DNA from 2 places in the Paenibacillus sp. FSL F4-0122 genome. Region 2 is predicted to be linked to the other one. Evidence: a T-box and tRNA genes for the amino acid it is inferred to sense, from the RefSeq annotation. Region 2 holds a T-box; the other holds one or more tRNA genes.
The links. A T-box is a leader RNA that pairs with one kind of tRNA and senses whether it is charged. The one in region 2 lies ahead of trpS (tryptophan--tRNA ligase), so its partner is inferred to be a tRNA-Trp.
Positions count from the first base shown of each region.

Region 1: it encodes a tRNA-Trp, which carries the amino acid that the T-box ahead of trpS (tryptophan--tRNA ligase) is inferred to sense. The anticodon was not compared.

Region 1 covers NZ_JBBODI010000001.1:3,211,777-3,226,258, forward strand. Annotated here, with positions in the region: gene MHH49_RS13885 (glycosyl hydrolase family 18 protein) at 1-1,360, shown strand, start outside; gene MHH49_RS13890 (DUF2614 family zinc ribbon-containing protein) at 1,478-1,843, opposite strand; gene MHH49_RS13895 (nucleotidyltransferase-like protein) at 1,971-2,849, shown strand; rRNA gene MHH49_RS13900 (16S ribosomal RNA) at 3,275-4,832, shown strand; rRNA gene MHH49_RS13905 (23S ribosomal RNA) at 5,066-7,992, shown strand; tRNA gene MHH49_RS13910 (tRNA-Asn) at 8,054-8,129, shown strand; tRNA gene MHH49_RS13915 (tRNA-Ser) at 8,133-8,225, shown strand; tRNA gene MHH49_RS13920 (tRNA-Glu) at 8,244-8,318, shown strand; tRNA gene MHH49_RS13925 (tRNA-Val) at 8,374-8,449, shown strand; tRNA gene MHH49_RS13930 (tRNA-Met) at 8,467-8,543, shown strand; tRNA gene MHH49_RS13935 (tRNA-Asp) at 8,569-8,646, shown strand; tRNA gene MHH49_RS13940 (tRNA-Phe) at 8,657-8,732, shown strand; tRNA gene MHH49_RS13945 (tRNA-Thr) at 8,761-8,836, shown strand; tRNA gene MHH49_RS13950 (tRNA-Tyr) at 8,842-8,927, shown strand; tRNA gene MHH49_RS13955 (tRNA-Trp) at 8,934-9,007, shown strand; tRNA gene MHH49_RS13960 (tRNA-His) at 9,031-9,106, shown strand; tRNA gene MHH49_RS13965 (tRNA-His) at 9,150-9,225, shown strand; tRNA gene MHH49_RS13970 (tRNA-Gln) at 9,244-9,318, shown strand; tRNA gene MHH49_RS13975 (tRNA-Gly) at 9,325-9,399, shown strand; tRNA gene MHH49_RS13980 (tRNA-Cys) at 9,410-9,483, shown strand; tRNA gene MHH49_RS13985 (tRNA-Leu) at 9,498-9,576, shown strand; gene MHH49_RS13990 (AraC family transcriptional regulator) at 9,714-10,469, opposite strand; gene MHH49_RS13995 (BMP family ABC transporter substrate-binding protein) at 10,799-11,938, shown strand; gene MHH49_RS14000 (ABC transporter ATP-binding protein) at 12,056-13,618, shown strand; gene MHH49_RS14005 (ABC transporter permease) at 13,611-14,482, shown strand, end outside.
Region 2 covers NZ_JBBODI010000001.1:3,412,095-3,426,576, forward strand. Annotated here, with positions in the region: gene MHH49_RS14725 (hypothetical protein) at 281-691, shown strand; gene MHH49_RS14730 (alpha/beta-type small acid-soluble spore protein) at 845-1,075, opposite strand; gene MHH49_RS14735 (aldose 1-epimerase) at 1,277-2,251, opposite strand; T-box leader at 2,386-2,625, shown strand; gene trpS (tryptophan--tRNA ligase) at 2,689-3,675, shown strand; gene MHH49_RS14745 (hypothetical protein) at 3,677-3,865, opposite strand; gene MHH49_RS14750 (metal-dependent hydrolase) at 3,970-4,971, opposite strand; gene cyoE (heme o synthase) at 5,204-6,136, shown strand; gene MHH49_RS14760 (SCO family protein) at 6,160-6,777, shown strand; gene MHH49_RS14765 (DNA primase) at 6,874-7,221, opposite strand; gene MHH49_RS14770 (MFS transporter) at 7,355-8,542, opposite strand; gene MHH49_RS14775 (hypothetical protein) at 8,813-9,250, shown strand; gene MHH49_RS14780 (transglutaminase domain-containing protein) at 9,314-10,459, shown strand; gene MHH49_RS14785 (peptidoglycan D,D-transpeptidase FtsI family protein) at 10,633-12,708, shown strand; gene MHH49_RS14790 (peptidoglycan D,D-transpeptidase FtsI family protein) at 12,740-14,482, shown strand, end outside.

The sequences.
Region 1 (14,482 bases), 200 kb from region 2:
GCTGCAGCTGCGGCTGGCACCAGAAGTTAAGGAAAAGATAACTTATCTTCCTGCGGATGTTTTAGAAGACCTGTATGGGTTTGAGATTCAAGAGGATACGACTACCGGGGCTGTGCTGTTAATGACAGCAGGGGAGACTGTACCGCTGGGGAAAGTGAAAGGTGAAGCAGGTGATAAGACAGTCGCTCTTCGCAGCGAAGCGTCGATTCACGCACCCATCGTGGCGGATATGTCCCCGGGAGCCAGTGTGAGTATTTGGAATAAGGAAAATGAGGACTGGCTGTATGTGCAGTTAAGCAGCGGTTACGCGGGGTATGCCAAGGCCAGTGATATTATCTCGGACGGTCAAAAAACAGTGGAACCGAAAAGCACCACTCCCTCACGGGCAGAACGAAGTTGGAAAGGGAAGTCAGTGAATTTGTATTGGGAAGCAGTTTATCAACGTAAACCTGATCCAAGTACATTCGGTGAGCTTCCAGGGGTTAACGTGGCTAGCCCGACTTGGTTCAGTATCATAGATGGTGATGGAAATGTGCGCAGTCAGGCTGACAGTGCGTATGTGCAATGGGCGCATGAGCGCGGGTTGGAAGTGTGGGGGCTGCTCAGCAATAGCTTTGATCCGGACATAACCACTGAGGCATTGTCGAGCTATGAGAAGCGGATGAACGCGATCGTACAGATCCTCGAGTATTCAGATTTATACAAGCTGGATGGAATTAATATTGACTTTGAGAATGTATATACGAAAGACGGGGAGAATGTTACACAATTTATGCGAGAGCTAAAACCTATGGCTCAAGCCAAAAACTTAATCGTCTCCATAGACGTAACCCCTAAATCCAACAGTGAGATGTGGTCAGCTTTCCTTGATCGTAAGGCTCTTAATTCCGTAGTTGATTATCTTATTGTTATGGCTTATGACGAGCACTGGGCGGCTAGTCCTATCGCGGGCTCTGTTGCGTCTCTACCGTGGGTAGAAAGCTCGTTAAGCCGGATCATAGAGGAAGACGATGTACCGCCTGAGAAGCTGATTCTGGGGATTCCACTGTATACTAGAATCTGGACTGAGGCCCAGGTAGATGGCAAGACCAAAGTAAGCTCTAAATCGGTTAGTATGAATGCCGTTGAAAAAATTATTAAAGAGAAGAAGCTAACCCCAACCTTTGATAAGGCAGCTGGGCAGAATTACGTTGAGTATAAGGAAGATGGCGCTCTTAAAAAAATATGGATCGAAGACAAAGTTTCCTTAAAAGCTAGAGTTGAGCTTGCTAAGTCTTTAGGGCTTGGTGGCATCGGTTCATGGAATCGCAGCTTTAGTAATCTGTCTGCATGGGAGGTATTACAAGGAATTCATAAGTAATTATTATTTCATTCATAATAAACAAAGGGGCTCCCAATACGGGGGCCCCTTTGTTGTATTAAGCAAATGTTTGATTGCATTATAAATCGCTAGTAATAAGCTTCTGTAAGATGTGTTTTATTGATTAAGCTGCTGACTCTTAAGTTGTTCCGCAGTAATATTGGCCTCAGCTGGATCCATAGTAAGGATGGTATGGCAGAACATACAGCGGTCTGTTTTGCCCAGCATTTTGGTCAGCTTGTGACATTCAGGGCATTCCAGTTGGACTGCGCTAGTTGACAGCATCCCAGCCCAGAAATAGATTGCAAGACTTGCCATCATTGAGATTAAACCGATTACAAGACCGATTCCAGCGAATACTTTTCCAGTTGAGCCCCAAAACACGATGCCCGCTGTACCCAAAACCATAAGTCCCATTCCGAGCATTGTGAGCAGTAATCCCCATGTGCGAAAAGCGTTGATCTTAGCCGTTTTAAACTTCATGAGTGTTTGCTCCTAACTAAATATAGTTGGGTTGTCCAGAAGGAACTGTCTTTCATATGTAGAATAATAATTATAACTGAATTATAACTGACTGGACGCAAAATCGCCAAATTTAATGGAGGGAAGCATGGAACTGTCCAATGTAACTTTGTTGAGTGGAGAAACGTTTGATGAGAATGTTTTAGGAGCGGTCGTTTTGCGGCAGAATGGGGATATTCCGTTTCAAAGCGCACTTCTTCAAGATTTTGATATGATAGTGTTAGTATTGCATGAAGAACAGGATAGAGAGCATATTGTTCGCCATACCATTGCCGGTGACCAACGGACCCAGTCAGTCCATATCGGCCTATTTGCTTTGGAGCAGGCTGTTATGGCAGGGGATAATAACGAACTTCTTATCAGTTTGATGAGGGGGGAAGTGATCTGGGACCCCAAGGGAATACTCGAGGAAATGCGCAGCGAGATATTGCAATTTGAAGGACCGATCAAGGAACGGGTCGCATTTATGGAGTTTGCCCGCTTTTTGCATATGTATGTGAAATCCAAGCGCTATATAGAGGCTGGCTTTATTATGGATGCTTACAACTGTGTATTGATAGCCTTATATCATTGGGCAAGAATAGAAGTGAGTGAAGTGGGTGCTTTCCCCGAGCCAGCTATTTGGGAACAGGTTAAAAGCATGAATACCTCCGTTCATAAACTTTATGAGGAGTTAACGGTCAGTACTGAGACCTTAGAGCAACGTGTGGAGCTTGTGCTTCTTGCATGTGAATTTGGAATTATGTCCAAAATGACGGACTGTTGTCTATTGCTCTTTAATATTTTGAATAGCCGTAAGGAAGCATGGAGCATTAAAGAATTACTGCAGCATTCAGGTCTGAGTCAATTAGAGTCTGAACTACCCCTTGTTTTACGAAAGCTGGTTTCTCGTTCGCTAATCCGAGAGATTACATCTTGGGCTGATGTTCACGAGGGAGAAGGGCATGCGATCCGCTATACATTATAGAGATGAATTAGATACAGTAGAAGATGTTTAATTATAGAGAGATGAGCAAGGATAGGGAGAGGCTGAGCACTCTCTTTTTTGTTTGTTTGCTAATATGAAACGCTCATATTTATTCAGAAAAATTAATGGTTGACTCTTTCCTTGTTCATGTGTTAAATTATAACTCGTCCCTCTGACACAGAGATGTGCTTTCGAAAACATTCGAAAGACAACCGAAAAAAGAAATTAAAAAAAGGTTGACTAAAACGAGGGTGCTGTGATATATTATAAAGGTCGCTGCTGAACAACACATCGACGAAATAAACAGCTTGATCTTTGAAAACTGAACAACGAGTGAGTAGGAAATCACGTAAGTGATATCCAAAATTAGAGAATTAATTTTCTCGTCAGATGTTTCAAAATGAGCATATCGCTCTTTTCAATACTAATTGGAGAGTTTGATCCTGGCTCAGGACGAACGCTGGCGGCGTGCCTAATACATGCAAGTCGAGCGGAGTTATTTTGAAAGCTTGCTTTCAAAATAACTTAGCGGCGGACGGGTGAGTAACACGTAGGCAACCTGCCCTTCAGACTGGGATAACTACCGGAAACGGTAGCTAATACCGGATAATTTCTTTTTTCTCCTGAGAGAAGAATGAAAGACGGAGCAATCTGTCACTGAGGGATGGGCCTGCGGCGCATTAGCTAGTTGGTGGGGTAACGGCCCACCAAGGCGACGATGCGTAGCCGACCTGAGAGGGTGAACGGCCACACTGGGACTGAGACACGGCCCAGACTCCTACGGGAGGCAGCAGTAGGGAATCTTCCGCAATGGGCGAAAGCCTGACGGAGCAACGCCGCGTGAGTGATGAAGGTTTTCGGATCGTAAAGCTCTGTTGCCAGGGAAGAACGTCCGGTAGAGTAACTGCTACCGGAGTGACGGTACCTGAGAAGAAAGCCCCGGCTAACTACGTGCCAGCAGCCGCGGTAATACGTAGGGGGCAAGCGTTGTCCGGAATTATTGGGCGTAAAGCGCGCGCAGGCGGCTATTTAAGTCTGGTGTTTAAACCTTGGGCTCAACCTGAGGTCGCACTGGAAACTGGGTGGCTTGAGTACAGAAGAGGAAAGTGGAATTCCACGTGTAGCGGTGAAATGCGTAGATATGTGGAGGAACACCAGTGGCGAAGGCGACTTTCTGGGCTGTAACTGACGCTGAGGCGCGAAAGCGTGGGGAGCAAACAGGATTAGATACCCTGGTAGTCCACGCCGTAAACGATGAGTGCTAGGTGTTAGGGGTTTCGATACCCTTGGTGCCGAAGTTAACACAGTAAGCACTCCGCCTGGGGAGTACGGTCGCAAGACTGAAACTCAAAGGAATTGACGGGGACCCGCACAAGCAGTGGAGTATGTGGTTTAATTCGAAGCAACGCGAAGAACCTTACCAGGTCTTGACATCCCTCTGAATCTGCTAGAGATAGCAGCGGCCTTCGGGACAGAGGAGACAGGTGGTGCATGGTTGTCGTCAGCTCGTGTCGTGAGATGTTGGGTTAAGTCCCGCAACGAGCGCAACCCTTAACTTTAGTTGCCAGCAGGTAATGCTGGGCACTCTAGAGTGACTGCCGGTGACAAACCGGAGGAAGGTGGGGATGACGTCAAATCATCATGCCCCTTATGACCTGGGCTACACACGTACTACAATGGCCGGTACAACGGGAAGCGAAGCCGCGAGGTGGAGCCAATCCCATCAAAGCCGGTCTCAGTTCGGATTGCAGGCTGCAACTCGCCTGCATGAAGTCGGAATTGCTAGTAATCGCGGATCAGCATGCCGCGGTGAATACGTTCCCGGGTCTTGTACACACCGCCCGTCACACCACGAGAGTTTACAACACCCGAAGTCGGTGGGGTAACCCGCAAGGGAGCCAGCCGCCGAAGGTGGGGTAGATGATTGGGGTGAAGTCGTAACAAGGTAGCCGTATCGGAAGGTGCGGCTGGATCACCTCCTTTCTATGGAGAATCGTTCTCTGCAATGAGGACATTCAAATCGGAAGTTTAACTTCCACAATCTCAGGTTTAGGCCTGTTACTCACTCGTTGCTCAGTTTTGAGAGTTTAAGCTCTCGAGTAAGACTTGATCCTTGAAAACTGGATACCGAAACGAATTTGCGTTTTAGAACATCTTTTAGCAACTTGTGCAAACAAGTAAATGTTATTAGTGAGATTTTTCTTCGGAAGAATCAAGGTTAAGCTAATAAGAGCACACGGAGGATGCCTAGGCGCCAGGAGCCGACGAAGGACGTGGCGAACAACGAAACTGCCTCGGGGAGCTGTAAGCAAGCTTTGATCCGGGGGTGTCCGAATGGGGAAACCCAGCTGTGGTAATTCGCAGTTACTCATTTCTGAATACATAGGAAATGTAGAGGCAGACCAGGGGAACTGAAACATCTAAGTACCCTGAGGAAGAGAAAACAATAGTGATTCCGTCAGTAGCGGCGAGCGAACGCGGAACAGCCTAAACCAAGGGGCTTGCCTCTTGGGGTTGTGGGACGTCTCACATGGAGTTACAAAGGAATATGGTAGGTGAAGAGGTCTGGAAAGGCCCGCGATAGAGGTAAAAGCCCTGTAACCTAAACTGTATTCTCTCCGAGACGGATCCCGAGTAGTGCGGGGCACGTGAAACCCCGTATGAATCCAGCAGGACCATCTGCTAAGGCTAAATACTACCTGGCGACCGATAGTGAAACAGTACCGTGAGGGAAAGGTGAAAAGCACCCCGGAAGGGGAGTGAAATAGAACCTGAAACCGTGTGCTTACAAAAAGTCAGAGCCCGATCTATGGGTGATGGCGTGCCTTTTGTAGAATGAACCGGCGAGTTACGTTTAACATGCAAGGTTAAGCCGAGAAGGTGGAGCCGCAGCGAAAGCGAGTCTGAATAGGGCGATTGAGTATGTGGACGTAGACCCGAAACCGTGTGATCTACCCCTGTCCAGGGTGAAGGTGCGGTAACACGCACTGGAGGCCCGAACCCACGTACGTTGAAAAGTGCGGGGATGAGGTGGGGGTAGCGGAGAAATTCCAATCGAACTCGGAGATAGCTGGTTCTCCCCGAAATAGCTTTAGGGCTAGCCTCGGTATAAGAGTAGTGGAGGTAGAGCACTGATTGGGTGCGGGGTCCGCAAGGATTACCAAGCTCAGTCAAACTCCGAATGCCATATACTTATTGCCGGGAGTCAGACAGTGAGTGCTAAGATCCATTGTCAAAAGGGAAACAGCCCAGACCATCAGCTAAGGTCCCCAAGTGTGTGTTAAGTGGGAAAGGATGTGGAGTTGCACAGACAACCAGGATGTTGGCTTAGAAGCAGCCACCATTGAAAGAGTGCGTAATAGCTCACTGGTCGAGTGACTCTGCGCCGAAAATGTAACGGGGCTAAACACACCACCGAAGCTATGGCTAGATACGTATGTATCTGGGGTAGGGGAGCGTTGTGTAGGGGTTGAAGGTGTACTGAAAAGAGCGCTGGACACTACACAAGTGAGAATGCCGGTATGAGTAACGAAAAGATCAGTGAGAATCTGATCCGCCGAAAGCCCAAGGTTTCCTGAGGAAGGCTCGTCCGCTCAGGGTAAGTCGGGACCTAAGGCGAGGCCGAAAGGCGTAGTCGAAGGACAACAGTTTGAAATTACTGTACCACCGTAATCCGCTATGAGCGATGGGGTGACGCAGGAGGGTAGTGACGCGGACTGATGGATGTCCGTCTAAGCAGTGAGGCTGATGTGTAGGCAAATCCGCACATCGTTAAGGCTGGGCTGTGATGGGGAGCGAAAATTATAGTAGCGAAGGTCATGATCTCACACTGCCAAGAAAAGCCTCTAGCCAGGAGAAGGTGCCCGTACCGCAAACCGACACAGGTAGGCGAGAAGAGAATTCTAAGGCGCGCGGAAGAACTCTCGTTAAGGAACTCGGCAAAATGACCCCGTAACTTCGGGAGAAGGGGTGCCCCGGTAGTGTGAATAGCACGAGGGGGCCGCAGTGAAAAGGCCCAAGCGACTGTTTAGCAAAAACACAGGTCTGTGCGAAGCCGCAAGGCGAAGTATACGGGCTGACGCCTGCCCGGTGCTGGAAGGTTAAGGGGAGTGGTTAGGGGTAACCCGAAGCTATGAACCGAAGCCCCAGTAAACGGCGGCCGTAACTATAACGGTCCTAAGGTAGCGAAATTCCTTGTCAGGTAAATTCTGACCCGCACGAATGGCGTAACGACTTGGGCGCTGTCTCAACGAGAGATCCGGTGAAATTTTAATACCTGTGAAGATGCAGGTTACCCGCGACAAGACGGAAAGACCCCATGGAGCTTTACTGCAGCTTGATATTGAATTTGGGTACGATCTGTACAGGATAGGTGGGAGCCGTAGAAATCGGAGCGCAAGCTTCGGTGGAGGCGCCGTTGGGATACCACCCTGATCGTATCTAGGTTCTAACCTAGTACCCTTATCGGGTACGGGGACCGTGTCAGGCGGGCAGTTTGACTGGGGCGGTCGCCTCCTAAAGAGTAACGGAGGCGTTCCAAGGTTCCCTCAGAATGGTTGGAAATCATTCGCAGAGTGCAAAGGCATAAGGGAGCTTGACTGCGAGACCTACAAGTCGAGCAGGGACGAAAGTCGGACTTAGTGATCCGGTGGTACCGCATGGAAGGGCCATCGCTCAACGGATAAAAGCTACCCTGGGGATAACAGGCTTATCTCCCCCAAGAGTCCACATCGACGGGGAGGTTTGGCACCTCGATGTCGGCTCATCGCATCCTGGGGCTGAAGTAGGTCCCAAGGGTTGGGCTGTTCGCCCATTAAAGCGGTACGCGAGCTGGGTTCAGAACGTCGTGAGACAGTTCGGTCCCTATCTGTCGTGGGCGCAGGAAATTTGAGAGGAGCTGTCCTTAGTACGAGAGGACCGGGATGGACGTACCGCTGGTGCACCAGTTGTTCCGCCAGGAGCATGGCTGGGTAGCTACGTACGGACGGGATAAGCGCTGAAAGCATCTAAGCGTGAAGCCCCCCTCAAGATGAGATTTCCCAATTAGTAAGACCCCTTGAAGACGACGAGGTAGATAGGTTGGAGGTGGAAGTGCAGCAATGCATGGAGCTGACCAATACTAATCGGTCGAGGGCTTATCCTATACTTAGAATGCAGATTTGTTTCGGATTCAGTTTTCAGGCGATTAAGCCTGGTATGAATATTCCCTGATAGCTCAGTTGGTAGAGCACTCGACTGTTAATCGAGTTGTCACAGGTTCGAGTCCTGTTCGGGGAGCCATATGGAGAGGTGTCCGAGTTTGGCCGAAGGAGCACGATTGGAAATCGTGTAGGCGCCACAAGCGTCTCGAGGGTTCGAATCCCTCTCTCTCCGCCACAAATTTTTAATTAGTATGGCCCGTTGGTCAAGGGGTTAAGACACCTCCCTTTCACGGAGGTAACATGGGTTCGAATCCCATACGGGTCACCAAATTTTCACTTGATTTATCCTAGTGGACTTTGGTACAATAACAATTGTTGTTTATGGAGGCTTAGCTCAGCTGGGAGAGCATCTGCCTTACAAGCAGAGGGTCGGGGGTTCGATCCCCTCAGCCTCCACCATAACATATTTTTACTGACGCGGGGTGGAGCAGCCCGGTAGCTCGTCGGGCTCATAACCCGAAGGCCGCAGGTTCAAATCCTGCCCCCGCAACCAATTAACTTAAGCAATTATATCTTTTGGAACCGTGGTGTAGTTGGCCTAACATGCCTGCCTGTCACGCAGGAGATCGCGGGTTCGAATCCCGTCGGTTCCGCCATTTTCATCATGGCTCGGTAGCTCAGTCGGTAGAGCAGAGGACTGAAAATCCTCGTGTCGGCGGTTCGATTCCGTCCCGAGCCACCATTTATCATCACAAAAGAATGAGTGCCATGCCGGTGTAGCTCAATTGGTAGAGCAACTGACTTGTAATCAGTAGGTTGGGGGTTCAAGTCCTCTCGCCGGCACCATCCTTGGAGGATTAGCGAAGTGGCCAAACGCATCAGACTGTAAATCTGCTCACGTAAGTGTTCGGTGGTTCGAATCCATCATCCTCCACCAGTTTTTAGGGGCATAGTTTAAAGGTAGAACAACGGTCTCCAAAACCGTTGGTGTGGGTTCAATTCCTGCTGCCCCTGCCAAGTTTTTTCTAAAGTTTAATATGGCGGCCGTGGCGAAGGGGTTAACGCACCGGATTGTGGTTCCGGCATTCGTGGGTTCGAGACCCATCGGCCGCCCCATTTTCTTTAAAATGAATAATGGCGACAATATCAACTTAATATGGCGACTGTGGCGAAGGGGTTAACGCACCGGATTGTGGTTCCGGCATTCGTGGGTTCGAGACCCATCAGTCGCCCCATTTACTTTAAAATGTTATTGGGGATTAGCCAAGCGGTAAGGCAACGGACTTTGACTCCGTCACTCATAGGTTCGAATCCTATATCCCCAGCCATTTTATGCGGACGTGGCTCAGCGGTAGAGCATCGCCTTGCCAAGGCGAGGGTCGCGGGTTCGATTCCCGTCGTCCGCTCCAAAATTTACATGGCGCCATAGCCAAGTGGTAAGGCAAAGCTCTGCAAAAGCTTTATCCCCAGTTCAAATCTGGGTGGCGCCTCCATTTAGTTCATATGTGCCGGCGTGGCGGAATGGCAGACGCGCTCGACTCAAAATCGAGTGGGAAACCGTGGAGGTTCGAGTCCTCTCGCCGGTATCTTAAAAAGGTTAGTAAGATTGCTTTTATAAGCAATCTTACTAACCTTTTTTCTTTATGTTCTTAGTTTTACAGGATTAAGCCGTTGAATAGAGGAGTTTCTCTATTTCAACGGCTTTTTTTAATCTGATTAGTGATTAACCTGATTGATTATTAATGCGGAATGCTCGCGGGGTATGACCTATTTCTCGTTTAAACATATTGCAGAATTGGGCATCGTTCACAAAACCTGCAGCAGCAGATACTTCAGAGATTTGCATCTGAGTATGACGTAATAGAGATTTTGCATACTCCAGGCGTTTTAACAGCAAATACCGCAGGGGTGAGGACCCGAAACGTTCTTTAAATAGATGGCGAAAACGATCGTAGCTATATCCGGACATTTCTGATAGTGTTTCGACGGACAATTTATGGCGATAATGCTCATTCATATAATTAAGGACATATTGTACTCGATCTTCTGTTGGGGATTGATATCCAGAGGCACTAAGAAGCCTCATAAGATGGACGGTAATCTCGCTCATTTGTAGGTTTAGAAGCTCAGAGAATCCGTCTTGCTTACGTGTAAACTCTGCTTTCATTCGCAGCAGGATTTGAAGAACGGTCTGATCTTTATCATCTTCATATACGCCGAGCAGATTACTCATATTAGGGTGTACCGAGTGGAAGCCTACAAATAATACATTTGCATCCTCACGGTGGTGCTCGTCATGTTTATGATTGGGTGGCACAAGCGCGAAAGAAGAGGAGCGAAAATGGTAACTTCGTGGGCCAACATTGGTTGTCCCTACCCCCTGTAAATAATAGACCAGTTCGTAGCATTCATGCTGGTGTGGAGGGATATAAGTATTTAGCTCATGTGTGGCACTTACAATATATAGAACACGATCCATGATGATCCTCCAATACTTATGTTTTAGCCGAATCGTACAAAACTATGACCGAAATCATATAATTATTTTTAATAATATTTGTTATGATCGTATCAATAAATCCGAAAGTTCGCAACCTGACTGGCCATCTCGTTCGGAAATAAAGCGGATTATTAATAATAATGGTATTTTTATTGCTATTTTTGAGCCTAAACGTTAAATTTATTACTTTTAATGATACTTTATTTGGAAAAAAGAGAATTTCCATTTGAACCGTGAATTATACAATGGGTGAAGATGGGGATTCTGCCGGATTACTAACCAACTAAAATTAGGGGTGGAATAGAGTAATGAATAAAAAAGTTCTTTCTTTGTTGTTATTAATGGTGATGGTTCTGGTCACAGCATGTGGGAATAACACGTCCAATAACGGTTCTTCTGCGAATACTGGATCAAACGCTGCTGAGGGTGGAGAAAAAGGTTCAGGGGATAAACTCAAGGTTGTATTGCTGATTCCGGGGACACTTGGGGATAAATCATTTTTTGATTCCGCTAATAACGGCTTGCAAAAGGTTAAGAATGAACTAGGTGCAGTAACAAAGGTTGTTGAAATGGGCGTTGATAAAACGAAATGGGAGCCTACATTTAACGATATCGCTTCCGAGGATTGGGATGTAATTATTTCTGGCGGTTCTGAAATTACAGAGATGTTTAATGCAACGGCAGAATTGTATCCAGACAAAAAATTCATTAATTATGATACCGACATCGATGAAGCACCAGATAACATGTACAACATGTCTTATGCGACAAATGAAGTATCTTTCTTGGCAGGTGCCGTAGCAGCATTAGCTACACAATCGGATATGCCGAATGCTACCCCTGAGAATGTGATTGGGTTTGTGGGCGGTATGGATATTCCGGGGATTAATGCTTTCTTGGTCGGCTACATTCAAGGTGCTCAGTATGTTGATCCTGATGTAAAAGTGGCTGTGTCGTACGCTGGTGATTTTGTTAACCCGGCAAAAGGTAAGGAACTGTCTCTAATTCAATATAACTCCGGTGTGGATGTTATTTTTAACGTGGCTGGGGGTACAGGTCATGGGATCTTTGACGCAGCTAAAGAGAAGAAAAAATATGCAATCGGTGTAGACTCCGATCAGGCAATGTTGATTAACGATACGGATAGTGAAAAAGCAAATCTAATCGTTACTTCATCTATTAAAAAGATTGATACGGCTATTCTAGGTGCAGTGAAGAGATTGCAAGAGGGTACGCTAGAAATGGGCAAACGTGATGTGTTGAGCTTTGTAGATGATGGTGTAGGTATTGCTGAGAATGATATTTATAAAAATGTATTCCCGGCTGATCTTCAGGCCAAGGTTGAAGAAGTGAAGCAAAAGCTGATCAATAAAGAAATTAAAGTGGATAATGCGATGGGGATGGAAACTGCAGAGGTAGAAGCTATTCGTAACGCAGTTAAGCCTTAAGCTTTAAATCTTAAGATCAGCTCTATAGAGATAAACCTACAGTTGGAGATTCTTCTAGTCAGGGGAATTCCAGCTGTATATTTTTGCAGACCTCCAAGTTGAAAGGCGTTGAGACCTATGTACAAAGCTCTGCTGGAAATGCGGGGAATTACCAAGGTATATCCCAATGGCGTCGTTGCAAATAAAGACGTGCATTTTTCTTTACGTGAGGGAGAAATACATGCGATTGCAGGTGAGAACGGTGCTGGTAAATCGACTTTAATGAAAATTATGTTCGGCATGGAAGAGCCAAGTGAAGGCGAGATCTATATCAAGGGTGAAAAAGTGAAGCTGCAATCCGCTCAGGACGCCATTGATAGAGGCATCGGCATGGTCCACCAGCATTTCATGTTGGTACCTTCGTTTACGGTGGCAGAGAATATGGTGCTGGGTATGGAGCCGCGCAGAGGAGTTGGCATTAATTATGCCGAGGCTGTGCGCATGACGGAAGAGACCGCAAGGAAATACAATCTGGCCGTGGATCCTAAAGCAAAAGTAGAGGATCTTACAGTTGGGATGAAGCAAAAGGTTGAGATTCTTAAGGCGCTGCTGCGTGGTGCGAAAATTCTGGTGCTTGATGAGCCGACTGCGGTGTTGACTCCACAGGAAACAGAGGAATTGTTCCGCGAGCTTAAGCAATTAAGGGAACAGGGTCATACGATAGTTTTTATTTCGCACAAATTAAAGGAAGTCAAAGCGATTTGCGACAGAATTACGATTATGCGCAGCGGCCGTAGTGAAGGTGTTTTTCAAACACAGGATGTGACAGAACAGGAAATCTCGCGACTAATGGTCGGCAGAGACGTCGTGCTGAAATATGACAAAGAGATTCTGGCTGTTAGTGAGCCAGTACTAACGGTGCAGGGACTCAGTGTGAATGATGCAGATGGCAAAGCATTATTGTCGGATATCAATTTTGCGGTACGTGGTGGGCAGATCGTTGGGATTGCTGGTGTAGAAGGCAACGGGCAGACACAGCTCATTGAAGCTCTTACAGGTAGCTTGAGAGGTGTCTCAAGTCAGGGCTCTGTACTAGTGAAGGGAAAGGATATCCGTGAATCGGATATTTTGGATATTCGTAAGCTAGGCGTTTCCTATATACCGGAGGATCGGATGCGGCAAGGGATCGCTAGTGAGGCAAGCATAGCTGATAATCTGCTATCTACTCAGTATCGTACAAAAGCAATGAATAAAGGTCTTTTTTTGAATGGCTCACGAATTGCCAAGCTAGCAGTATCCCTTGTAGAGGAATTTAAAGTCCGCTGTTCAGGACCTTCTCAGCCCATAGGAATGTTGTCAGGTGGTAACATGCAGAAGGTAGTCGTAGCTAGAGAGTGTTCGACTGAACCGCAGTTGCTTATTGCAGAACAGCCGACACGGGGTGTGGATATAGGCGCAGCCCAGTTCATACATCAAAAGTTGTTGGAATTACGTTCAGACGATTGCGCGATTTTGCTAGTGTCGGCAGATTTGAATGAGATCTTGGAGATCAGCGATAGTCTGTTAGTAATGTACGAGGGTAAGATTGTTGCCTTTTTCGAGGAGCCATCTAAGGTTAGTGAGGAAGAATTAGGTCTTTATATGCTGGGGATTCATCGACAGGACGAGGAGCACATCGGGAGGGCCGTAAATCATGTTTAAAGTTAAATATTTTGAGTACATTCGGACATCGGCGGTAATCGTTATTGCACTCGCTATTGCCTTTCTGATTATCTCTTTGGTCAGTAATCAGCCTGTGAAGACGATTGGTATATTCCTATTAGAGCCGTTATCCAGTAAAGGTCATATTGGTAATGTGATTGAGATGGCGATTCCGCTCATGTTCACTGGGTTGGCAGTATCCTTGTTGTTTCGAGCCAATATGTTCAACCTGGGAGCTGAAGGGATTTTCTATTTCTCCGGTGTTGTAACTTCCGTATTGGCTATTCATTTAACGTTGGACGGCTGGCTGCATCCGATGGTAGCTATTGCTGCAGGTTCAATTGTAGGAGCGTTGCTCTCGGCAATACCTGGTATTCTGAAGGCAAAATGGAATGCTAATGAGTTGGTTACATCCTTAATGTTCAATAATATTTTGTTCGGAGTAGGGCTATACCTACTGAACTATCATCTACGTGATGCTAAAGCTTTTGCCAATGTATCCTACAAATTCGAGAAAACGGCACTGCTGAGTAAAATGGTCTCGGGCACCCGGATTCATACCGGTCTTATTATCGTTATCGTGCTTATTATTGCAGCTCATTTATTCCTATACAAAACGAAATGGGGATATGAGCTGCGCATGACAGGCATCAACCGGGACTTTGCCCGTTATTCCGGTATGAAGACAGCCAAGGTTATTATTCTCGTTCACTTGATTGCAGGTTTTATCGCAGGTATGGGGGGTTCCGTAGAAGTGCTGGGGATGTATAACCGTTTCCAATGGACGTCACTGCCTGGTTATGGTTTGGATGGTGCCCTTGTAGCGATGTTAGCCAAAAATAATCCGCTGTCCGTAATCGGCTC
Region 2 (14,482 bases):
AGCTCACAAACAATATAAATCGAACCAGAAACTTGGGAAAAGGGGAAGGAGTGGCGGAGGGGAATTTTGGAACTGTAAGAGCGGGAGCGACCGCCTTTGTCTCCGAATTTCACCCGCTGTACGCGTAAGAATTCAAGAAATTTGGAGACAACAGCGGCTGGAAGTCCAAACATTCCCCGCAGTAGCGACGGATCCTTAGCCTAAATATTTAGGGTTCGATTTATAAAAGACGAAGTGAACTCGAAGAAGCTAAGCTCACAAAACTTTTAGGAGGAAAGATATGCTTAAGACAGAACAGCTATCCTTAGCAAGACAGATGGATTTGGTGTTTAGGGAACTGCAAGAGGAATTATCGGGACTATCTTCCGGTACGGTATTTGTGCAAATACGAAATAATACCATTGGCAAATTCGGCATACGTCATCACCCTCTAGCCGGTCGGGGTGGTGGATTCACAGAAGTAAAGGAAGGAATAACGGAGAGTCAGCAGTCTTCTTTTCGTCTAATGGCACTGGAGAGTCTGAAATACAAACGGCGCTGGACTCATGGTGAGATCAGCTATGAATTCGCTATAAGACAGGGGAAGCTAATCGTAGATGCTACGCTGGAGTCCAATTATAATATGGCAAATCTGATGATTCGATCTCCCCGTAATGCTTACGCCGAGAGTGCTGATCAATTTTTAAGTTAAACGTTTTACATAAAGATTGCATGCAGCTCGGATTATAGGGTATAAATTAGAAAAACCTCCCACAGCTTCTGGAAGAAGTGTGAGAGGTTTGAAAGCTAGTCGGCAATGGGCTTTTTAAGACCTCAGCCGGATAAAACACTTAAGATAACGATGTTACTGACGACCGGACAGTTGTTGTTCTGCCAGTTGTACTAGACGTTTAGTGATGTAACCTCCCAAAGAACCAGTTTCGCGGGAAGTGTAGTTCCCGTAATAACCGTCAGCTGGGATCGTTACTCCAAGCTCTTGTGCTGCTTCATATTTCAATTGTTGCAACGCTGCATTTGCTTGAGGAACTACAAGGTTATTGGAACGGCTGCTACGACCTTGACCTGCTTGACCCATGTGTGTCACCTCCTTCGCCCGTTGTGAAGATAGTATGAGCGCTAAGAGGCTAATTCATGCATGCTATCGAAAGGTTTTAAGGATGGTAATTATTAGTCGATTAAAAGTAAGGGTAGGAAAGCCTAAATAACTAAGCTCGCACAAAAAATCGGCCTTCTCTTACGTAAACGCAAGGGAAGACCGATATAATGTATATCTGCTTTAATTCTCGGGATAGATCATTTCCAGCATAGTGGACAGCTCAAGGCTTTGACCTGGTTCTACCTTCAGCAAGCCAGTGAAGGAAGGATCGTCGGAAACGTTAGGAGCATCCGGGAGCCAGGTATAAGGTTCGATGCACAGAAATTGATCGGCTGGTCCTTTGGTATACAGGACCCAGTGGCGAAAAAGATTCTCGTCGGCCGTATAACGAAGACCATAACCATCATCGCGTAATAACAATGCTTCTACGGGCTGCTTGTCACCAATACGCAGAGCGGTATCAAAATTAGTTCCCTGTAGGTTAATTCCAGAATTTAGAGAATCTAGATCACCGAGTGGAATTAGATTGCCGCTAGGGAGCAATTCATCGTTTAGTTCATAAATGCTGTTTACGGGCAATTTGAGATTCCAGCGTTCAGGTTCTCCATCGATCATAAACCAGGTGTGATAACCGATCCCAAAGGGAATACGATGATCGCCGAGATTTGTAACCTTTAAAGTCTGGCTGAGCCGGGCATCCTGAAGCCTGAATGTCATTTCGAATTTGAGTGGAATGGGAAATTGCTCCATCCAGTGTGGATCATCTTCAGTAAGGAATTCAGTAGTGACTGCACAACCGTCCTCGTCTTCTTCAATATCGCTGACACACCAGGATTGAGTCCGGTGTAGACCATGGATATGATTGTCACCAGCGGTATTCTGGTCAAATTGATAACTTGTACCCTCGAATTGAAATTTTCCTTTACGAATTCTTCCGGGTGGAATTAAGAGCGGGATGCCAAAATGGTAAGGTTTTTGCATAAAGAAAGCTTGATCGCTTTCATCAGGCCGCCGCAGAATTTCCCGTTGTTCCTTTACATCAAACAATGAAATCACGTTGTTTCCTAGTCGCGGCAAAAGCGTGACTTCCAGTTCGCGGCTGTGCAAAATATAAGTATCATAACCGCCCCACTGCCCTTTGGTCACCTGTTTCATGAGATATGCTCCTTTATCGTAACTGTAATCGAATAGAACATGGATAACCTTATCATAACAGATTTATACGGAAGTGGTTAAGTGATTTGACAACTTCTCTTTATGGTTCTATGATGAAGGCATTAAATTATGATGAGAATGTGATGACGGGGACAAGTAGGCAGGAAATGTACCTTCAGAAAGCCGGTGGTTGATGCGAACCGGTAGGACACTCTTGATGAATGGACCCCTGAGCGCCGCGCTTGAACGGGAGCAAGATACCCTAGTAGACCGGCCGGATCTTCCCCGTTAACGGAAGACTAAGGCTGTTTCCTTTTGACTATACAAAGGTTTAGCAGCGAATAAGGGTGGCACCACGGTCTCACGTCCCTTGCGGATGAGGCTTTTTTTGCGTTCTCGGAAATTGGAAATCACATCTAACGGAGGTCTATATTATGTTGAAAAAAGTAATGTCAGGCATACAACCGAGCGGTTCTCTAACTTTGGGTAACTATATCGGAGCGCTGAAAAATTTTGTGAAGCTGCAAGACGATCATCAATGTTTCTTTATGGTTGTCGATATGCATGCGATCACCGTTGCTCAAGATCCTGCGGCACTGCGTGAGCAGTCTGAAGCTGTAGCTGCACTCTTTATCGCGGCAGGAATTGATCCTGTGCGTTCGAATGTATATATGCAGTCCCATGTGCCTCAGCATGCGGAATTGGGTTGGATCATGACTACGCTAACGGCAATGGGCGAGCTTGAGCGTATGACACAGTTCAAAGATAAATCATCAGGTAAGGATTCGGTTGGCGCGGGCCTATTCGTATATCCTTCTTTAATGGCAGCAGATATTCTTGTTTATAATGCGGATCTTGTGCCAGTAGGTGAAGATCAGAAGCAGCACTTGGAGTTGACCCGTGATTTAGCTGGCCGATTTAATAACCGTTTTGGCGAATTCTTTACGATTCCTGAACCGTATATCCCTGAAGTGGGCGCACGCATTATGTCTCTGGATGATGGCACTAAAAAAATGAGCAAGAGCAGCCCAAATGCAGGCAGCTATATTGCCCTGTTGGATTCGCCGGATGTGATCCGTAAAAAAATCAGCCGCGCAACGACTGATTCTGGACGTGAAGTTATCTTTGATCCGGCTAATAAGCCAGAGATTAGTAACTTGATGAGTATTTACTCGGAATGTTCTGGAATGTCCCTCCAGCAAATTGCCGATCGTTATGAGGGACAAATGTATGGTGGCTTTAAGAAGGATCTTGGGGAAGTGGTTGTGTCCACACTTGAGCCTTTGCAACAAAGATATCATGAAATTCGCAGTTCAGGTGCGATCACTGATATTCTTGCCGAAGGTGCTGAACGCGCACGTATTGTTGCAGCTGAGACATTGAATGGCGTAAAAGAGCGGATGGGCTTTCTGCCAGCTCGTTAATCTAATCAGAGCTTAAGCTTTCCTGTTTGCGTCTGATTCTGGCTTTGAGGATAAATCCCCAGCCAATATTCAATACGCAGAGAAAACCAAGCAGAAGTGCTAGCCAGAAGCTATAGCTGATCGCGATTGAAGCGGCAGTGAGAATAAGAATAGAAGAACAAGCGAACCAAAGTGAGAGTCCTTTACCCATTAAGAGCCTTCCTTTCCGTGTCTGCTAAAATGAATCCCGGAGTATTATAAATACTCCGGGATTTTTTGTGATTATAGAATAGTTCTCTCAGTAAGTCTACAGTTTCATCGTAAAGAACCAGGGTCGATGGAAAATCGTTTGTCGAGCTTATCGCTGCTAAGCCAGCCTACATAAGTATTTAAAGGTTTATATTGGTTATCCATAACTAATACAGCCACAAAAGGGTATTGTTTGCGGTGTAAATAACGAACGTCTCCCCAGCGCACCATATATCCTGAAGGAAGCTCCTCCACTTCGGCCACCGCATAAGAGGTGAAATATAAAAAGGACTGAATATCTGGATGCGACTTGGATATTTCCACAGCGGGATGATTCGAGCAGACCGCATGTTTGAACCATTCCAGACGGTTGTTCAGTAGCTGCCCAACGTCATAGCTGCCGTCTTTTTTCACTTTAACTACGTTCCAGCGTTTAAGTGAAATTGTAGGGATTACAATATAACGTTCGCCAGCAGTATGGTGTATATCTTTAAGCTTGATGTTTCGTGTAAGGCGGGCATGAACAATCGTTCTCCAAATATAATAAAGAATGGTACAGGCATAAAGCGTAATAAATAAAGGTTTAGGCGGAACAATCCCAGTGATCCAGAGCAGAATAGCTGCGATATGGCTGCCAAAAATAAATGGATCGAAAATGTGGATGATATTCCAGGCGATCCATTTCTCAGTGAATGGACGGGCCGCCTGAGTTCCATAGGTGTTAAACAGATCAGAGAAGACGTGCACGCCTACACCTATGAAACCCCAGAGTGCAACATGGCTTAAAGCTGCCAAATCAGTAAACCCAAACAGAGGCCCTAAGACTAGGGCAATCAGAGCGGGCCACAAAATTAGAAAAGGCAAGGAGTGTGTGATTCCACGGTGATTACGAATATATATTGCATTGTCCTTTAGTCGTAATGCGGTATCGGCATCAGGAGCCTGTGAGCCTAAAATCGTTGCCAGCATAACGGCCCCGGCCAGTTTAGGGTCAGAAGCAACGACGGGATCGACGAAAGAAAGTCCGGCTAACCCTATGCCCATAACTAAATGTGTAGCGGTGTCCATTGGTCAGTTCTCCTTTGTTGTTCGGAAGTACATTATTAATAATTACCCAAATACGGCTTAGGTTATTAAGGGGCTGAAAATAAATATTGTCACGTAATTGTCAAATTCATGAACATACTGTGCCATGACTGTCAAAGTCTCCTCGGGTTTGATATGATAAAGTTAACAGCGAAGTCTATTTAGTGCTTCGGCTAGAACGTTAGAAGTTTGTTTAGAAGGAGGATCATTTGGTGTGGATAATCATATAACATTTCAAGCTTCTTCCGATTCTGCAGCTATGTCTGCAAAATCTCCACCGGAAGGTGCAAGTTGGCGTGATTTCATTACCGTAACAAAACCCGGTATTATCCGATCTAACCTCATCGCTGCCTTTGCAGGATATTGGCTGGCTTCAGGTTGGGATGTTCAATACGGCAGATTAGTTCTGACTCTGCTCGGTACAATGCTGGTTATGGCTTCGGCCTGTGTTTTTAATAACTATTTCGACCGTGATCTGGATATGAAGATGGAAAGAACGCGCGATCGTGGGCTTCCTACAGGACGATTGAAACCCAAAACCGTATTGCTGTATGCTATTGGGCTTGGGATTGCGGGTTTGATTGTGCTGTTTGCTTTTTCCGGAGTTTTAGCCGGTCTGTTCGGGATTGTAGGGATGTTCGTTTACGTTGTAGTATACACCCTTTGGTTGAAACGGACATCAACATGGAGCACTTCAGTAGGTGCGATCTCTGGAGCTATGCCACCGGTAATTGGCTACGTTGCAGTTACGGGAACAGTTGATCTAGGGGCTTGGCTGATGTTTGCGATGTTGTTTCTGTGGCAACCTCCCCATTTCTGGGCGCTCGGGATTAGACGTAAAGAAGAATATAGAGCCGCAGGTTTCCCACTGCTGCCTGTAGTCAAAGGAACACGTCGTACGAAGTTTCAAATGATTCCTTATGTAGCACTGTTACTGCCTATTCCAGTGTTAATGTACGCCTACGATTATGCAGGCATTTTTTATCTGGTGATTTCAACAGCGCTGTCCCTGGCTTGGTTAATCATAACCTTGATGGGCTTTGCAGCAAAAGATGACGAAGTCTGGGCGAAGAAGAACTTCCTCTTCTCCATTAACTACCTAACGGTAAGTTTGATCGTACTTGTATTAAATACGATTCACGGTTAAGAAGAGGGAGGGTATTATTGTCCGTGCAGACCTTTAAGCGTTATAAATGGACCTGGATTCTACTATTGCTTGCTTTGGTAATGGCTGGTTATCTGGCAGTTAATTCTTTGAATTTAGGAAAAGAAAAACTGCCGGTAATCGGAGAAGTGCAGGACTTTTCACTTGAAAATGTGGATGGAGACCAGATTACTCTGGCTGATACACAAGGTAAGGCACGGCTGGTATACTTTTTTTTCACGCAATGTCCGGATGTATGTCCTATAACTACGTTCCTGTTATCCCAGACACAGAAGATTCTGGTTGACGAGGGCAGCTTTGGAAAAGATACGGCGTTCGTCTCCATTTCTTTTGATCCAGAGAATGATACACGTGAAGCCATTAAGACCTTTGCGGACCGTTTCCAGGCAGATTATAAGGGTTGGTACTTCTTACGGGGGGATCAGGAAGTGATTCGTAAGCTGGCAACTGATTCTTTTAAAGTACTAATTGCAGGGAATAGTAAAGAAAATTTCGTACATGCCAATCGCATAGCATTGGTTGATCGAGACAATCGTCTCCGTGCATTGTATGACGCAGGAGATACGGATAACGTAACGCCTGAATTTCTTGCCGATAGGCTGAATGAATTGGCTCGTGAATAGAACATAACCGCATAACAGAAACGCCTTTTTCGAATCCCGTTTATTGAAGGGATAACGAAAAAGGCGTTTTTAATTTCTTAGGCAATATATCGCGAATCAAAAAGGAATGGGTTCAGGGTATATGATGAACTCTTCCAGACCCGCTTTTTCAAGCTGATTAATATTGTATTCATCTGGAGTGCCCTCCACTCCGGCATAACCCCGGCGCGTATAGATGTGACCAGCATCGGGAAAGGCATCGCGGAGAATCCCGCGTATTTTTTTGCCTGAACTGTCGTTATCCATATAAAGATATACTTCTCCATCTCCTACTTTTTGTCGCAGGGACTCGAGTTTGAGCGTATTTAATGTACCAAAGGTACAGAGGATTTCGACTTCCGGTACCAGCACGCGTCGTAATCTGCTGCGATCGTTTTTGCCTTCGACAATAATCGTAATGGACATTTGCTGACAATCACCTCCGGAAATGAAGTCTGAACTTACAGACTCATTATAGTTTACCGAAGGAGGAGCAGTTTTAACAACTGTTTCTACAGGAAAATCTTCATTCCCCGGGAAATGTCGTAAAAACAATAAATCATGCGGCCCTCCCATTCCATTTGGAAGAGTAGGTAGACAGTTTGGTTGAATTTTTTGGCGGAAGCAGTAATAGTGCAACCATCAGCAATAGAAAGGCAATGAAATAAGGTGAAACAACGGCTCTTAATTGTCCTGCGGCCACAGGGCCTGCGAATGCGCCTAGTGACATGGCTATCGACTGCATGGAGAAGGTGCGTCCCATACGTCCTGGTCCACCTAGACTAATAAAGAGCGATGCCATTGCAGGAAATAATATTCCTTTGGCTGCACCCAGCATAAAGAGAATAACGGATGCGGGAATGCTGTGAAGTGAGGCGAGCGCAAAAAAACAAAGGGCCATTCCTAGCAAGGCCACGGCTATTCTTCCTCCTGGGGAAAAGCGGTTCAGGAAGAACAAACTGAGTGTTACCAAAGCCCCTAAGCTAAGGAGCGATAAAAGAATGCCTGTGGAAACAATGCTATTACTTCCGGTCTGAGATAGAGGAAGTTCAAAGAACAGAACCCCTTGTGAACAAGAAACGAAAAAAGGCAGCAGATAATAACGTTTGGAAACTGGATTGGCATCGGATATAGGGACCGAAGGAAGATCCTGTTTTTTTAAAGGAGGTGCTGCAGAGTTTACAGGGCGTACTAAACGCCGGGCAGGTGCCGGTACACTGAAAAAAGCCATGATGCCTGTAGCGATAAGCAGCCATCCCAATGTGGTGAAGGTGCCGGAATAGCCAGCTTTAGCTACGATAAAGGCCCCCGCTGCCGGGGATACCACTGAAGCTAAGGTATGAACGATACCATGTCCGGACATATATTTCCCCTGCTCAGTAGCATCAGATGATAATGAAGCCAGCAAGGTCATGCACGCTGGAGAGAGGAAGGCGAGCGCGAACCCGCTTGCTGCTCGTAGCATCAGCAAATGCCACGGAAGCTGAGCATGAGCCTGCAGCAGTAGAATGGCTCCCGCAGTAACAAGGCTAAAGACGATGTAGCGGCGGCTGCCATTACGATCGACGAGTACGCCTGCGAGCAAATTGCCAGGAAGATGGGTTAACGAATACATGCCCATCATCCAGCCAATAAAGGCGGGTCCCGCACCAAGAGAGATGGCAAAGGGCGTTAGAATAGGATACTGTGCATGTAAATCAAAAAACGCCAGAAAAAGAAACAGGTACAGCCACAGCGCAGTTTTCACAGGGAAACACCTCCGAGAGCCACCTACAATAAAGATTAATGCAGGAAGGCGGATTTTAAGAAGATCAAATTTAAGCAACTACTTGTACTTTACGTGGGACAGAGAGGGCTTATACCGCTTTTTTAATTCCTATAAGCAGGTATACCTTTCTCTGGCTGTGGAACCATGAATTATGATGGGCATTCATGTATAATAATTAATATTGGCGTCATGTCTATGGAGGAGATAATCCTTAGGACGAAACTAGGCGATAGGGGTGTTGTGAGGTTGATGGATCCAGAGGTGTGGTCACAGTTTATTAGAGAGAATTGGTTAGTCATTGTTATTGCGCTTGTTCTGTTGTTCGCGGTTGTTAATTTGGTCAAAACGATGTTGAAATGGGCGATTGTCATTATTATCGTTGTAGGTCTATTCATCTATAGTGGTGTGACAATGGACCAAATTGGTAACGCTGTGAATAAGGTGGCAGATGGAACGGTAAGTACGCTGAAGAAGGAAGCACAAGAGGTTATGCTTAAAGAGGCGCAGGATGCGAAGTACACTTCAAATGGTGACGGAACATTTACGATTACAACTCCGAATATTGAAGTGAAAGGTACTACTGGCGAAGATAAGGTAGAGGTTACTTTCCGCGGAGTTAGTCTTGGGAAGTGGAGTATTACTGATACCACACAAACATTTATCGAGGAAGCTCGGAAACATCAATAAACGGCTTCAGTTTAAATCATTATCAAAAACAAGCAAGCGGGCGACTGAAAGGGGAGATTGGATATGATAAACGGTTGGTTGACTAGTCTGAGTGATGCAAATATCATCTCCATCGCCCTCCTGCTGGTAGTAGTCTTTTCACTATTGCAAGGCTGGAGCAGAGGGTTCTCAAGTGCTACCGGAAGATTATTCGGTCTGCTGGGAACAGGACTGTATACAATAGCTTCTTTGGTGCTGGCCATTCCTGCTGCGGCTTATCTCAATCCTCATGTACAGACTTGGGCAGCAGGAATAAGTCTGCCTGATAAACAGCTGACCCAGTGGCAGCAAATTTATTATACGGCTGTGTCTGTGCTGGCGGAATCGCCGCTGGTGCGATTTCTATTGTTGTTATTGCTCTCTTATATCTTAATTCGCATGCTTCTGGGATTGTTGTCTATGCTGCTCCCATTCCATCAGCTACGGCGCACCAAGACATTTAAGGACAGAAAGATTACGCAAGTAAGCCGTATGGGTGGAGCTATCATAGGATTAATTATAGGCTTGACTCGTGGTTTAATTATTGTGCTCGCTCTCTTCATTTGTGTTGGCCTAAATCCAGAAAGTCAATTTAGCCGTTATGTGGAATCTTCTCCGATCTACAGTCAAAGCGCTGCCGCTGTATTTGAACCCTTTGTTGGGGAGACAGTGCAGAAAAAGCTGCCTATTCTGACGAAGACCGTTGCAGCTGAGATGAATGATATTCTGCGCAGAAAATATGAAGTTATCGATCATGACATTCCACAAGATATTGTGGGAGCTGCTGAAGATATTATTGGACAAGCGCAAGGAGACGAGAAGAAAGCCAGACTACTGTATGATTGGGTAGGAACACGAGTAACTTATGATTACGCCAAAGCGGAAAATTATGAAAAAAATAGAATTTGGCATGAACAGACCCCGCAGGATACCTTCGACACACGCATAGGGGTATGTATTGATTATGCCCGTCTTTACGCTGTTATGGCCCGCTCTCAAGGGTTACAGGTGCGCGTTGTAACGGGGCAAGGCTATGATGGTCGAGGCGGGTATGGCGCACATGCCTGGAATGAAGTTTATATAAGTGACCGGCAAGCATGGATTCCATTGGATCCCACTTGGGCGAGCAGCGGAGATTGGTTTAATCCGAAGGATTTTGACGATACGCATATTAGGGAGAACGCACTCTGAGTGAGGGCGCCGCACTCCTTCCGTGTGGTACAATAAACTCATACCAACTGCTCTAACATAAATGCGAGTGCAATGCTCACAATCAGCTTCTTAGAAATCACCTTCATTATAAGAGCAATGTCGCTGGCTAAGGCAATTCAGACATTATTTTTATATAGAAGGGAAGAAAGCTGGTGAGCTTTGGGAAGCAGCTCCCGCCTGCGGACGGGAAATCTTCGAAACATTCTGTAGGTCTGAGATTGAATCTGTTTTTCTTTGGCACTTTTTTTATTTTTTGTATCATTATTGTGCGTCTTGCAGGTTTGCAGTTTACTGAGGGAGCTTTGCTGACAGAAGAAGAGATTAAACGGGATACGAAGTTTGTTCCGCTGGCAGCCATGCGAGGGATTATTTTTGCTGCCGGGGGTGAGCAGATAGCCTATTCTACACCTGTTGAGTCGCTCTATCTTACCCTAAATAAGGAATATACAGCTAAAACTACCGATAAAGTAACGGGTGAAACCTCACTAACGGAAAAAGCGAAAAATAAGTCTAATGACCTTGCAGCAAGATTAGTAGCGGAGTTTGAGAAATATGGAAGTGCAGATGCCCCCAAGTTAACGCAGCAGGACGTGCTGGATTTACTTGATCTGGACTTTAAAAAGTATCTGGGTTATGTACCGCGTCGTATAAAAGCAGGGCTAACTTCAGAAGAAATAGCTTATTTCATGGAACACAAGGATGAATATCCAGGTATTACCATTGTGGAAGAAAGTGTACGCCACTACGATAAAGATACGGTAGCTGTGCAGACGGTGGGTTTTGGCAAACCTTTTAAATCAACCGAAGACATAGCGATGTACAAAAATATTCGTAGTGCAATGAAAGACAATTCTTCACCGGGACTTATGTATAAAACGGAAGAATATGTAGGATTTGATGGTCTGGAAATGCAGTATCAACGCGAACTGCGCGGAGAAAATGGTTATCAGGTCATTTCGGTCACTCCTCAAAATATGGCGGAGAAGGTAGAACAGACCGTTCCCCCTGTAAAAGGCAATAACATTTGGATGACTATTAATAAGAATGTTCAGATGAAGACTGAACAGGCCATATTGGATCAGATTAAATGGCTGCACACCAATGCTGTTCAAGGCGAAACTCATCCTGATGCTTTAACAGGTTATGCAGTAGCAATGGAAGTAGAGACTGGTAATGTTGTCGCTATGGCGAGTATGCCGGATTACGATTCGAATGTATGGACAAAGGACTCGTTGCCTACATCCGTCTGGAATAAAATTATGAACAATCATCTGAATGGTACTATTACCTCGAATTCTTCCGGGAGATCGGGTCATGATTTTAGCTCTCTTGTATTCATGGGATCGACCATCAAACCGTTAAGTGTATTAATTGGTTTAAATGAAGGGTTTTTTAGCACCTCGAGCACTTATCCAGATGTGGGGATTACATATTTCGGTAAGGATGATAAATCATCGGTTAGAAATTCATCAGGTCATGTCTATGGAAAACTGTATCCGGCTGATGCTATCAAGCAATCCTCTAACGTATTTATGGTGGATATGGTCGGAAAGCAACTTTATAAGAAATACCTGGGAGATAAAGGCGTAGAGGTTTGGGACCAATATATGAAAAAGTTCGGACTGGGTGTGTCAACACAAAGTGGTCTTCCCGGTGAATCACCAGGTCAGATTAACTATACAGATTTCAAGGCTGCAGGGAGCTCGCAGGCCGCGCTCGTCTACGCATCTTTTGGCCAGCAAGGCAGTTATACTACATTACAGCTTGCCCAGTATGCTACTACACTTGCAAATGAAGGTGTGCGAATTAAACCACAGCTTGTAAGTAAGATTACGGATGCGCAAGGTAAGGTGGTTAAGGAATTTAAAAAAGAAGTGCTTAATAAAGTAACCTTTGATAAATCGTTCTGGAGAGAAATCAAACAGGGAATGAGCAGTAAAGTTAGTGCTTTTGACGATTTTCCTTATGATTTTGCCCGTAAGACAGGAACCTCTGAAAAAACGGATAGAAAAAATATAAACCGTGATAACGGGGTTTTTATTGCCTTTGCTCCACGTGAGAATCCGAAACTGGCTGTAGCGGTTGTGATTCCGGAGGGCGGCTTTGGCTCCAATAGTGCAGCTCCGGTTGCCCGTAAGATTTTTGATGCTTATGATTGGGAATATGGGCTGGATGGGGTTCCAAAGAAGAATATTCCTCCTGTGGCAGATCCCGTTCAAGAACAATAAGCTTAAATTAGAGAAAAAGGAGAGAAAAACTGTGAGTTTTTTCCGTAAGCAGGCCTCACCTCCTGACGAGACCAGCAGCAAAAGTTCCATTGGCCTGCGACTCAACGTGTTTTTCTTTAGCACGTTCGTTATATTTTGCGTAATCATCATACGGCTAGCTGTCCTGCAGTTCGTGGAAGGTCCAACTTTAACTGAGGTAGAGACGAGTAGAGATACTAAAAATGTACCGTTAGCTTCCATGAGAGGGGTTATATACGCTGCAGGCGGTGAGAAGCTAGCTTATTCCACACCTGTTCAATCGCTGTATATCACGCTCAATAAAGAGTATACGGCTAAGGAAACAGATAAAGTCACCGGTAAAACAACGCTGACCCCAGAGGCTAAGGCCAAGTCTGATGCCTTGGCAGCCAAGCTGGTAGCTGATTTCAATAAATATGGTAATCCAAATGCAGAGAAGATGACGGAGAAAGATGTAATTGATGCGCTGGATTTATATTTTCGTAAATCACTTGGCTTTATGGCACGGCGAATTAAGGCTGATCTGACTACTGAAGAAGTAGCTTATTTCATGGAGCATAAAGGAGAATATCCGGGGCTTGAGATTGTCGAGGAGAGCATTCGTCATTATGATAAAGATACGGTTGCTGTACAGACGATTGGTTATATCAAACCCTTCAAATCCGCGAACAGTCTTAATATTTATAAAAACATTCTTAGTGCTATGAAAAACAATCCGGAGCCAGGGCTAACGTATAAGGATGACGAATTTGTTGGATTCGATGGGCTGGAGCTGAAATATCAGCGTGAGCTTCGCGGGCAAAACGGATATCAGGAAATTTCCGTCAATCCACAGAATATGGCGGAGAAAATTGAGCGTGTCGTTCCGCCTGTCAAAGGAAATGACATCTGGACAACGATTAATAAGAATGTTCAGATGAAGACAGAACAGGCGATAACAGATCAGCTCAAATGGTTGCACTCTAATACCGTACAAGGCAGAACGCATCCGAATGCTTTAACGGGATATGCAGTAGCGATGGAAGTAGATACTGGTAATATTGTCGCTATGGCGAGTATGCCTGATTATGATACGAATGTTTGGACATCAGGTTCTTTGTCTTCAGATGTCTGGAACAGTATTATGGATAATTATCAGAACGGAACGATCACTCCTATTTCTTCGGGAACCTCAGGGAACGGACTAAGATCTGTACTGCTTCTAGGTTCAACGATTAAACCTTTGAGTGTACTCGTGGGTCTGAATGAAGGGTTGTTTTCAACTTCTTCTTATTATCAGGATAAAGGTTTTGCGACTTTTGGTAAGTCTGGGCATGAAACGAAGGTAAGAAACTCTTCTAACCACGTATATGGTTCTTTGGATCCTGCTAGAGCCATTGAGAAATCCTCGAATGCATTTATGGTCGATATGGTCGGTAAAAGATTGTATGACAAATATAAAAGCAAGGGGATAGACATCTGGGATGTCTATATGAAAGAGTTCGGCCTTGGTGTATCTACGGGAATTGACCTGCCTAATGAATTCTTGGGTCAAAGAAACTATACCAATATAGAAGCTGCTGGTAGTGCGCAGTCCGCACTGGTCTATGCCTCTTTCGGACAACAAGGAAGTTATACAGTAATGCAGCTTGCACAGTATGTTACTACACTTGCTAATGAAGGACAGCGGATTAAACCTCAACTGGTTAGCAAGATTACTGACGCAGATGGAAATATAATCAAAGAGTTTAAACGTGAGGTGCTTGATGAAGTAACA